2 regions of the Brevibacillus sp. NL20B1 genome follow, and region 2 is predicted to be linked to the other one. Evidence: riboswitches for the same ligand, from Rfam matches in the RefSeq annotation. Region 2 holds a riboswitch; the other holds the start of a gene.
What was found. Region 2 has a riboswitch for S-adenosylmethionine ahead of KDN35_RS00350 (aminotransferase class I/II-fold pyridoxal phosphate-dependent enzyme). Riboswitches for the same ligand answer to the same signal wherever they lie in the genome.

Region 1: another riboswitch for S-adenosylmethionine. It lies ahead of KDN35_RS14945 (pyridoxal phosphate-dependent aminotransferase); the one in region 2 lies ahead of KDN35_RS00350 (aminotransferase class I/II-fold pyridoxal phosphate-dependent enzyme).

Annotation. Positions count from the first base shown of each region.
Region 1 covers NZ_JAGTPT010000022.1:59,447-63,416, forward strand. The annotation lists gene KDN35_RS14935 (aminotransferase-like domain-containing protein) at 1-61, opposite strand, end outside; gene KDN35_RS14940 (hypothetical protein) at 262-732, opposite strand; gene KDN35_RS14945 (pyridoxal phosphate-dependent aminotransferase) at 1,069-2,250, opposite strand; SAM riboswitch class I at 2,354-2,459, opposite strand; gene KDN35_RS14950 (efflux RND transporter periplasmic adaptor subunit) at 2,626-3,858, opposite strand; gene KDN35_RS14955 (efflux RND transporter permease subunit) at 3,872-3,970, opposite strand, start outside.
Region 2 covers NZ_JAGTPT010000001.1:53,824-57,793, forward strand. The annotation lists gene KDN35_RS00335 (hypothetical protein) at 1-8, shown strand, start outside; gene KDN35_RS00340 (DUF5665 domain-containing protein) at 12-344, opposite strand; gene KDN35_RS00345 (pyridoxamine 5'-phosphate oxidase family protein) at 495-953, shown strand; SAM riboswitch class I at 1,043-1,155, shown strand; gene KDN35_RS00350 (aminotransferase class I/II-fold pyridoxal phosphate-dependent enzyme) at 1,252-2,418, shown strand; gene KDN35_RS00355 (trans-sulfuration enzyme family protein) at 2,415-3,602, shown strand; gene KDN35_RS00360 (YhcN/YlaJ family sporulation lipoprotein) at 3,637-3,970, opposite strand, start outside.

The sequences.
Region 1 (3,970 bases), on a different contig from region 2:
GAATTTCCCGCACGGCCGAGGAGCTCAGTGCGCCAACCGATTGTGAAAAAGCGTACTCCATGTTCCGTTCCCCCTTGATTGAGTTTATCCTTGTTGTATCACTCACGCCGGGAGAAGTCCAATCTATGCTTGCTATAGACGGAATAGGTTTTGGCTATTGTTCTCTTGGACAAGCAAAAAAGGAAGCGTAAACCGCTTCCCGTCTCATTCTCTGGATCGTGTTCGTTTGTATCGCGCGCCAGGGTTCAGGGTTCGGGTTCCCTATGCGATGCGAACCACCCGGGCATTTTCCGTCTGCGGCAGGAATGACAGATCGACGTGTTCGCGCGCCACATCGAAGCCAATGTCTTCAGCAAGCAACAGCGCTTCTTCACGGAACGTCGGCGTGCAGCTTCCTTCGTTCAACTGGCACAGCCGCTTCAAGCGCTTAAGCCGCTCCGCCATCTTCTCCGCGCGCATCACCTCGTTGCGCAGGTCACACACGTTTACGTGCACCGCGTCGGCGATCATGCTGATGTCATTGATATGGACAATGAGCCGCTTGCCCTCCTCCGTGACAAAACCGAGCGAGCAAAACTGTGCGCCGGACATCTCCAACCGTGTGAGCACGGCGTTGGCAAACTCCTCGCCGGACCGCAGGCGAATCAGACCCGCTTCTACGGCGCCGCCTATCTTGCGCTCATTGGAGATGACCGTATACATGTCCGTATATCCGTTGATCTGGTAGCGCATGATACCCTCCTGCCGAACAAACGTGATCATTGAGATCAATTATCATTACCACACCCATCGTATAATGAAAATCATTATCTGTCAATGCTGAGAATGATTTTTACTGAGAATGGATTTTTTTGCATGGGCGCGTCATTCGTGATCGCGCCCGCCGCGCTTTTTTATAGTATTCGCCCGCCCGGTTTTGGACTATGCGGCACTCGCCTATTTTGGGCGGGGCCCATCCCGGACGCGGCACTGCCCCCGGCCTCCGCCTCGCTTCCCAAAAAATCAAACCGCCAGGGCGTTTTGCGAACACACTGGCGGTCAGTTCTCAATCACATGAACGATATATTGCTAGTTGCACGGGGAGAAAATACCCAAACGCTCAATCCGCGCTACTGCTTCCGCCAGCCGCTCTTCGCTGGCCAAAAGCGCTGCGCGCACGTACCCTTCGCCGGTGGGGCCGAAACCTACGCCCGGTGCGACAGCGACATGGGCTTTTTCCAACAGCAAGTCGGCAAATTCGGCAGAGGTAAACCCTTTTGGCACCGGCAGCCAGGTGAAAAACGAGCCCTGCGACGGTGCCGCCTCCCAGCCGATGCGGTGCAGGTTGGAAAACAGCGCGTTGCGCCGGCTTTCGTATACGGTCACCAACTCGCGGACACACTGCTGGGAATCGGTCAGCGCCCGGACCGCCGCCATCTGGATGGCGCCGAACAGGCTGCAGAAGTAGTGGTCCTGGATCAGGTTGATCAGCCGGACCAGTTCCCGGTTGCCGACCATCGCGCCGACGCGCCAGCCGGCCATGTTGTACGTTTTGGACAGCGTGTAAAATTCCACGCCCACTTCTTTGGCTCCAGGCACCTGCAGGAAGCTGACCGGCTTCTTGCCGTCGAAGCTGATCGCTCCGTAGGCGAAGTCGTGACAGACGACGATTTCGTGCTTGCGGGCGAAGCGGACCGTCTCTTCGAAAAATTCGTACGGCGCATTGACCGCGGTCGGGTTGTTGGGGTAGTTCAGGAACATCAGCTTGGCTTTGTCCAGATCCTCTCGAGCCAGCTCGCCGTAGTCCGGCAGGAAACCGTTCGCGGCGCGCAGCGGCATCATCACCATCCGCCCGTCGGCGATGGCCACTCCCGACCAGTAATCGGGATAGCCGGGGTCCGGCACCAGAGCCACATCGCCCGGATTGAGCAATACCTGGCAGATTTCCACCAGTCCGGTCTTGCTGCCGAACAGGATGGCCACTTCCTCTTCCGGGTCCAGATCGACGTCAAACTCCTGCTTGTACCAGTGGGCGACAGCCCGTTTCAGTTCCACACGACCGCTGAACGGCGGGTACTTGTGGTGAACCGGACGGGCAGCATGTTCCTGCAGTTCCTCGACAATGTGCGGCGGCGTCGGCAGATCGGGGTTGCCCTGCCCCAAGTTGATTACGTCATGGCCGGCGGCGATGGCCTTGTTCACTTTCGCCACCAGCGAGGCAAAAAACTGCGTCGGCAGACGGTCAATCATGGCGGACGGTTGGATGCGCATCAGTCTCTCGTTCCTTTCCCTTGGGTAAATCGTGCAGACGTCGGCGGCTAAGCAAAAAGCCCCTTTTCCTGTACAGAAAAAGGGGCAGATCGACATCTCCACGTTCTTATCTGTCAGGAATGCTCCTGCTGGAATTGGCACAGCATCTGCACAGGCAGATCCGCTGCCGGGCTTCATCGGGCCAGTCCCTCCGCCTCTCTTGATAAGGTGATTGCATGCTATTCAGTTTCGTTTGCAGTCTCGTTCCATCCCAGCAGCATCCGGCGGGTCAGCGACCGTGTCGCCCCCCGAAGCGAAGTCCCTGCAGGGCCGCCGCAGCATTCCGACTGTGCTGGTTGGATATCTCTTTCATACTACTTTAGCAAGCGAACAGTGTCAAGATGTCGGCTGGACGTTTACCTTGGCGCCGTCTTTCAGCAGCGTCTGTCCGCGCACGACGATTTGCTCGCCTTCTTTCAGCCCTGCCTTTACCTCCACCAGATCGCTGGATTCGATCCCGGTCTGCACTTCCACTTTTTTCGCCGTGTCTCCCTCCAGCTTGTAGACGAACCGCTTGCCGTTCTCGTCAAAGACGGCCTTGAGCGGCACCACCAGCATGCTGTTGGTTTGCTGATGCGCAAACTGGATGCTGACGACCATGTCCGCCTTTAGCGAAGCGTCCTGCTTGGCCAGGGCAATTTCCACCGGATACGCGCGCAGCGTCTGATCCATCACGGGACTGATCGCGCTCACCGTGCCGTCCAGCTCCTTGGAGATGGCAGAGATTTGAATCTTCACCTTGTCCCCTTTTTTCACTGACGTTACTTCCTCTTCGGAGAGGTTTGCCTTGACGATTAGCGGATCGGTATCCACGATGGTGACCACTGGCGCTTGCGGCGAAGCCATTTCCCCTACCTGGCCGTTGACGGCGGAGACGAAGCCGGAGATCGGGGCGGTCACCGTCGCGTTGGCCAACTGTTCACGCGCGTTTTGCAGCGAGATGCGGGCCTGTTCCACGGATGCCTGAGTGACGGCCACTCCCGTCTGCTTTTCAGCCATCTCCAGCGCTTCCTTGGCGTTGGCATACGCCGTCTTCGCATTGGTGAGGGCCGCCTGTGCCTGTTCCAATTGCTGCGGAGACACCGCTCCCTGTTTGAACAGGTCAGACATGCGCTGGTAGTCGCGTTCCGCGTCCCGCAGCGCCTGTTCGGCCTGCACCAGACCGTTTTTCGCCTGCTGCAGCCCCTGGTCGGAGGCGGCATTACTCTGCTTCAGGTTGGCTACGGCGAGATCGTACGCCGCCTGCGCCTGCTGCACTGCATTCTCCAGATCCGTTTTCTCCAGGCTGAAAAGCACCTGTCCCTGATTGACATACTGCCCCAGTTTTACGTTCAGCTGCACAATCTTGCCGCCCACTTTTGGAGCCAAGGTGACTTCCTTGTTGGGGGCAAGTTTCCCGGTTACCCCCGCGCGCGTCGACACGCTTCCCTTTTTCACTGTATCGACCTGTACCGGCACCGGCTTGTTATCCGTTTGCGTCTGCTGCGTGGCCGCATCCGGAGCCGTACAACCTGCCAGGGCAACTGCCAAGGCCAGCAGCAGCCCAAGACTTCCCTTGTTCATCTTCATACCGTGTAGCCTCCTATCCCAACGTCGGCATTTCCTGGCCGGCCGCTTTTTTCTGCTTGCGTTTTTCTTTGCGATTGCGCCACTTTTGCCCCAGATCGTCAAACCAGGTGTA
Region 2 (3,970 bases):
ACAAATAAGGCTTACTGTCGATAGGCCTGCACGTAATCGATCAATTGGCGGATGTAATCGCCGATAATCGGGACGGACAGGAACTGGCTGAGAAAAGAGCCGAGCAGCACCAGGACGATGGCCGTACCGATCGTCAATCCCAGGCCTCGGGCAAGACCTGCGAGGAAGTTGATCCACAGCAGCTTGCTCGGGGCTGTATAATTTTGAATCACGTCGGCGAGGCGGATATCCTCCAGAAAGAGGGCGATTTTGTCCATCCGTTCGTTCAGTTTGCGCACTTCCTGCAGCTCTGCCAGCAGCTTGTCGATCTTGGCCAGCAAGCGGTCGGTGGGGGATGGGGGCATGCGGCTCTCCTCCTGTCTTGCATTCGTTCCCGTTACGTATCAGTGTAGGAAAAAAACGGGTGAGAAGCAAGGTGTTGGACGGAAAGGTTTGCCTATCGCCAGGCGGGTAGGTACAATAGACGTACATTCCCTTTTCAAGGAGGCATCGGAATGGCTGAAACCGTTTCCCAAACGCTTTCGGAGGAACTGTTCGCGCTTTTGCAGCAGGAGCGTTTTGTCACACTCGGAACGATTGACCACGAGTCCGGCGCTCCGTCGCTCAGTTCCCTTTCCTGGACGTTTGCGCCGACGCCGCAGTTGATCCGTTTCGCCGTAGACAACCGCTCTCGTATTTTGGCCAACATTGCCAAGGAACCGCAGGTCGTGCTGCACTTGATCGGGGCCGGTTCCTCCTATGCCATCAACGGCAGGGCGACGATCAAGACGGAACGGATGGAGAATGTCCCGCTGAAGCTGGCGATGGTGGAAGTGGCCATCGAGGCCGTTCGCGACGTGATGTTCTACGGCTCCCGCATCTCGGTCGAGCCCCAATATGAAAAGACGTACGACAAAAATGCGGCCAGCAAACTGGACAACCAGGTGATGACCGCATTGAAAAACGCAACGTGATCGGGTTACCAGCATAATGAAAAACAGGTTGACAGGTACTGCCGATTTCGGTAGTATAAGGTCAACCAATTGCAAATTGCATAGCAAACTTCTTATCCAGAGAGGCGGAGGGACTGGCCCGATGATGCCCGGCAACCAATCACCTGTACAAGGGGATACTGGTGCTAATTCCTGCAGAGTGTAACGCTCTGAAAGATGAGAAGGATTTGCTTACGTACGCGTAAACAAAGCCTTCTTTTCAGAGAAAAGAGGGCTTTTTTTAATGCCCTCGGTCATTTTGTTGGAGGGAGAGATCCATATGCATCTGGAGACAAAATTGGTGCAGGCGGGCGTCGCCAAAGACGAGCGGACCGGCGCAATCAGCTTTCCCGTTTACAACGCCACCGCGTATCGCCATCCCGCCCTCGGGCAGAGCACGGGGTACGATTACACGCGCACAGCCAACCCGACCCGGACCGTGCTGGAGCAGACGATTGCCGAAGCGGAAGGGGGAGACGCCGGGTTTGCCTGTGCTTCCGGCATGGCCGCGATACATACGGTCATGGGACTGTTCTCCCAGGGAGATCACCTGGTCGTATCGCTCGATCTGTACGGCGGGACGTACCGGTTGTTCGAGCAGGTGCTCTCACGTTACGGACTTCGCTTCAGCTATGTCGACCTGCGTGACGTGAAGAATCTGGAAGAAGCAATCCGCCCGGAGACGCGGGCTGTTTTTGTGGAAACGCCGACCAATCCCCTGATGCAGATCACCGACATCGCGGCGGTGGCAGAGGTGGCCAAGCGAAACGGGCTGTTGACCATTGTGGACAACACGTTCATGACGCCGTACTGTCAGCGGCCGCTGGAGTTGGGGGCTGACCTGGTGCTGCACAGCGCGACCAAATACCTCGGCGGCCACAACGACGTCCTCGCTGGATTGATCGTCACAAAGGGTGAAGAGTTGTCCGAAAAAATCCGGTTTTTGCACAATTCGATCGGAGCGGTGCTGGGGCCGCAGGACTGTTGGCTGCTGCTGCGGGGGATGAAGACGCTGGCTCTGCGAATGGAACGCCATCAGGCAAATGCCTTGGCGATTGTAAAGACATTGCGGGAACACCCTGCCGTGACGGACGTTTATTATCCCGGTTTGCCGGAGCATCCCGGTTATGAGGTGCAGTGCAGGCAGGCCAGCGGGTTCAGCGGGATGGTTTCGTTCCGCCTGCGCTCGGCTGAACAGGTGGCGCCGTTTCTGGAGAGCTTACGGATCATATCGTTTGCGGAAAGCCTGGGCGGCGTGGAGTCGCTGTGCACCTATCCGGCGACGCAGACGCATGCCGACATCCCGCAAGAGATTCGCGAGTACGTGGGTGTGTGCGACCGGCTGCTGCGGCTGTCGGTCGGGATCGAACATCCCGACGACCTGATCGCTGACGTGTGTCAGGCTCTGGATGCAAGTCTCTCACTGACGGGAGGGAGCGTACGATGAAGTTTGCCACCAAACTGCTGCACGGCACCAGTTGTATCGACCCGGTGACAGGGGCGGCCTCGGTGCCCATTTATCAGGCGTCCACCTTTCACCAGGCTGATCTGGACCGGCCCGTCGTTTACGATTACGCCCGTTCGGGCAATCCCACACGGCATGCGTTGGAAGAGGCAATCGCCGTTTTGGAGGGAGGCGAGCGCGGATTCGCCTTTGCTTCCGGTATGGCGGCCATCTCCAGTGTGTTCATGCTGTTCTCCGCCGGAGATCACGTCGTGGTGGCGGAGGACGTATACGGCGGCACCTACCGCTTCTTGACCAATGTTCTGTCCCGCATGGGGATCGCCGTCAGCTTTGTCGATACCACGTCGTTGGAGCAGGTGGAAGCAGCCATCCGTCCCGAGACCAAGGGCATCTACCTGGAAACTCCGTCCAACCCGACGCTGAAAGTGACGGACATCGCCGCTGTCTGCGCGCTGGCGAAACAGCGGGGACTGCTGGTGATCGTGGACAATACGTTTATGACGCCGTACTATCAGCGGCCTCTGGAGCTGGGCGCGGACGTGGTGATCCACAGCGCGACCAAGTTCATCGGCGGCCACAGTGACGTCGTGGCCGGGTTGGCCGTGACCAAGGAGGCGGCATTGGGTGAGCAGCTCTACATGATCCAAAACGGCATGGGAGCGATCCTCGGCGTGCAGGATTCCTGGCTGGTGCTGCGCGGCTTGAAGTCCTTGAAAGCGCGTCTGGACGTCAGCACGCAGACGGCGGAAAAGCTGGCCCACTGGCTTTCCACACACCCGGCGGTCAGCCGCGTCTACTACACCGGATTGCCGGAACACGACGGTCATGACCTGCAAAACCGGCAGGCGAGCGGACACGGGGCGGTACTCTCCTTTGACGTGGGCAGCCGCGAGCGGGCCAAAGCGCTGTTTGACCGCGTCAAGCTGCCGATTGTCGCCGTCAGTCTGGGTGCGGTCGAAACGATTCTTTCCTATCCGGCGATGATGTCCCATGCCGCCATGCCGCCCGCAGAGCGTAAGCGGCGTGGAATTACGGACGGACTGATCCGTCTCTCCGCGGGCCTGGAGGACGCTGTCGACCTGCTTCAAGACCTGGAGCAGGCATTGGACGCGCTTGGACCCGCAGAGCAGGCGGCAGACGACAAACAGGCATTTTCCTGGGCGTAAGCCCGGAAAATGCCTGTATTGTTTCGGACGATGGTCAGCGGTTCACCGGGATTTTTTCATTTCCCTGCGGTTTGGAGTTGCCGCTTTTGTTGATCCGCTGTTCGTTTTCCCTGGTTGGCGTCTCTTCCCGTTTTTGCACGTCGCGCGGCAGCTGCGGCATGAGCCTCCCGACGATGTCCGCCAGTTCTTCGGCCAAGCCGGTCACGGGACGACCGCGTTGGATGTCAGCAGCCATTTCCCGCAGCCGCTGCACGATGTCGGGGTCGGCCGTGACGATGGCGTTCGCCCCTTGGGGGTCTTCTTTCAGCGCTTCCGCCACCGAGTATTTGATCACGCCCACTTCCGGCCGATCCAGATGGGCGTTGACA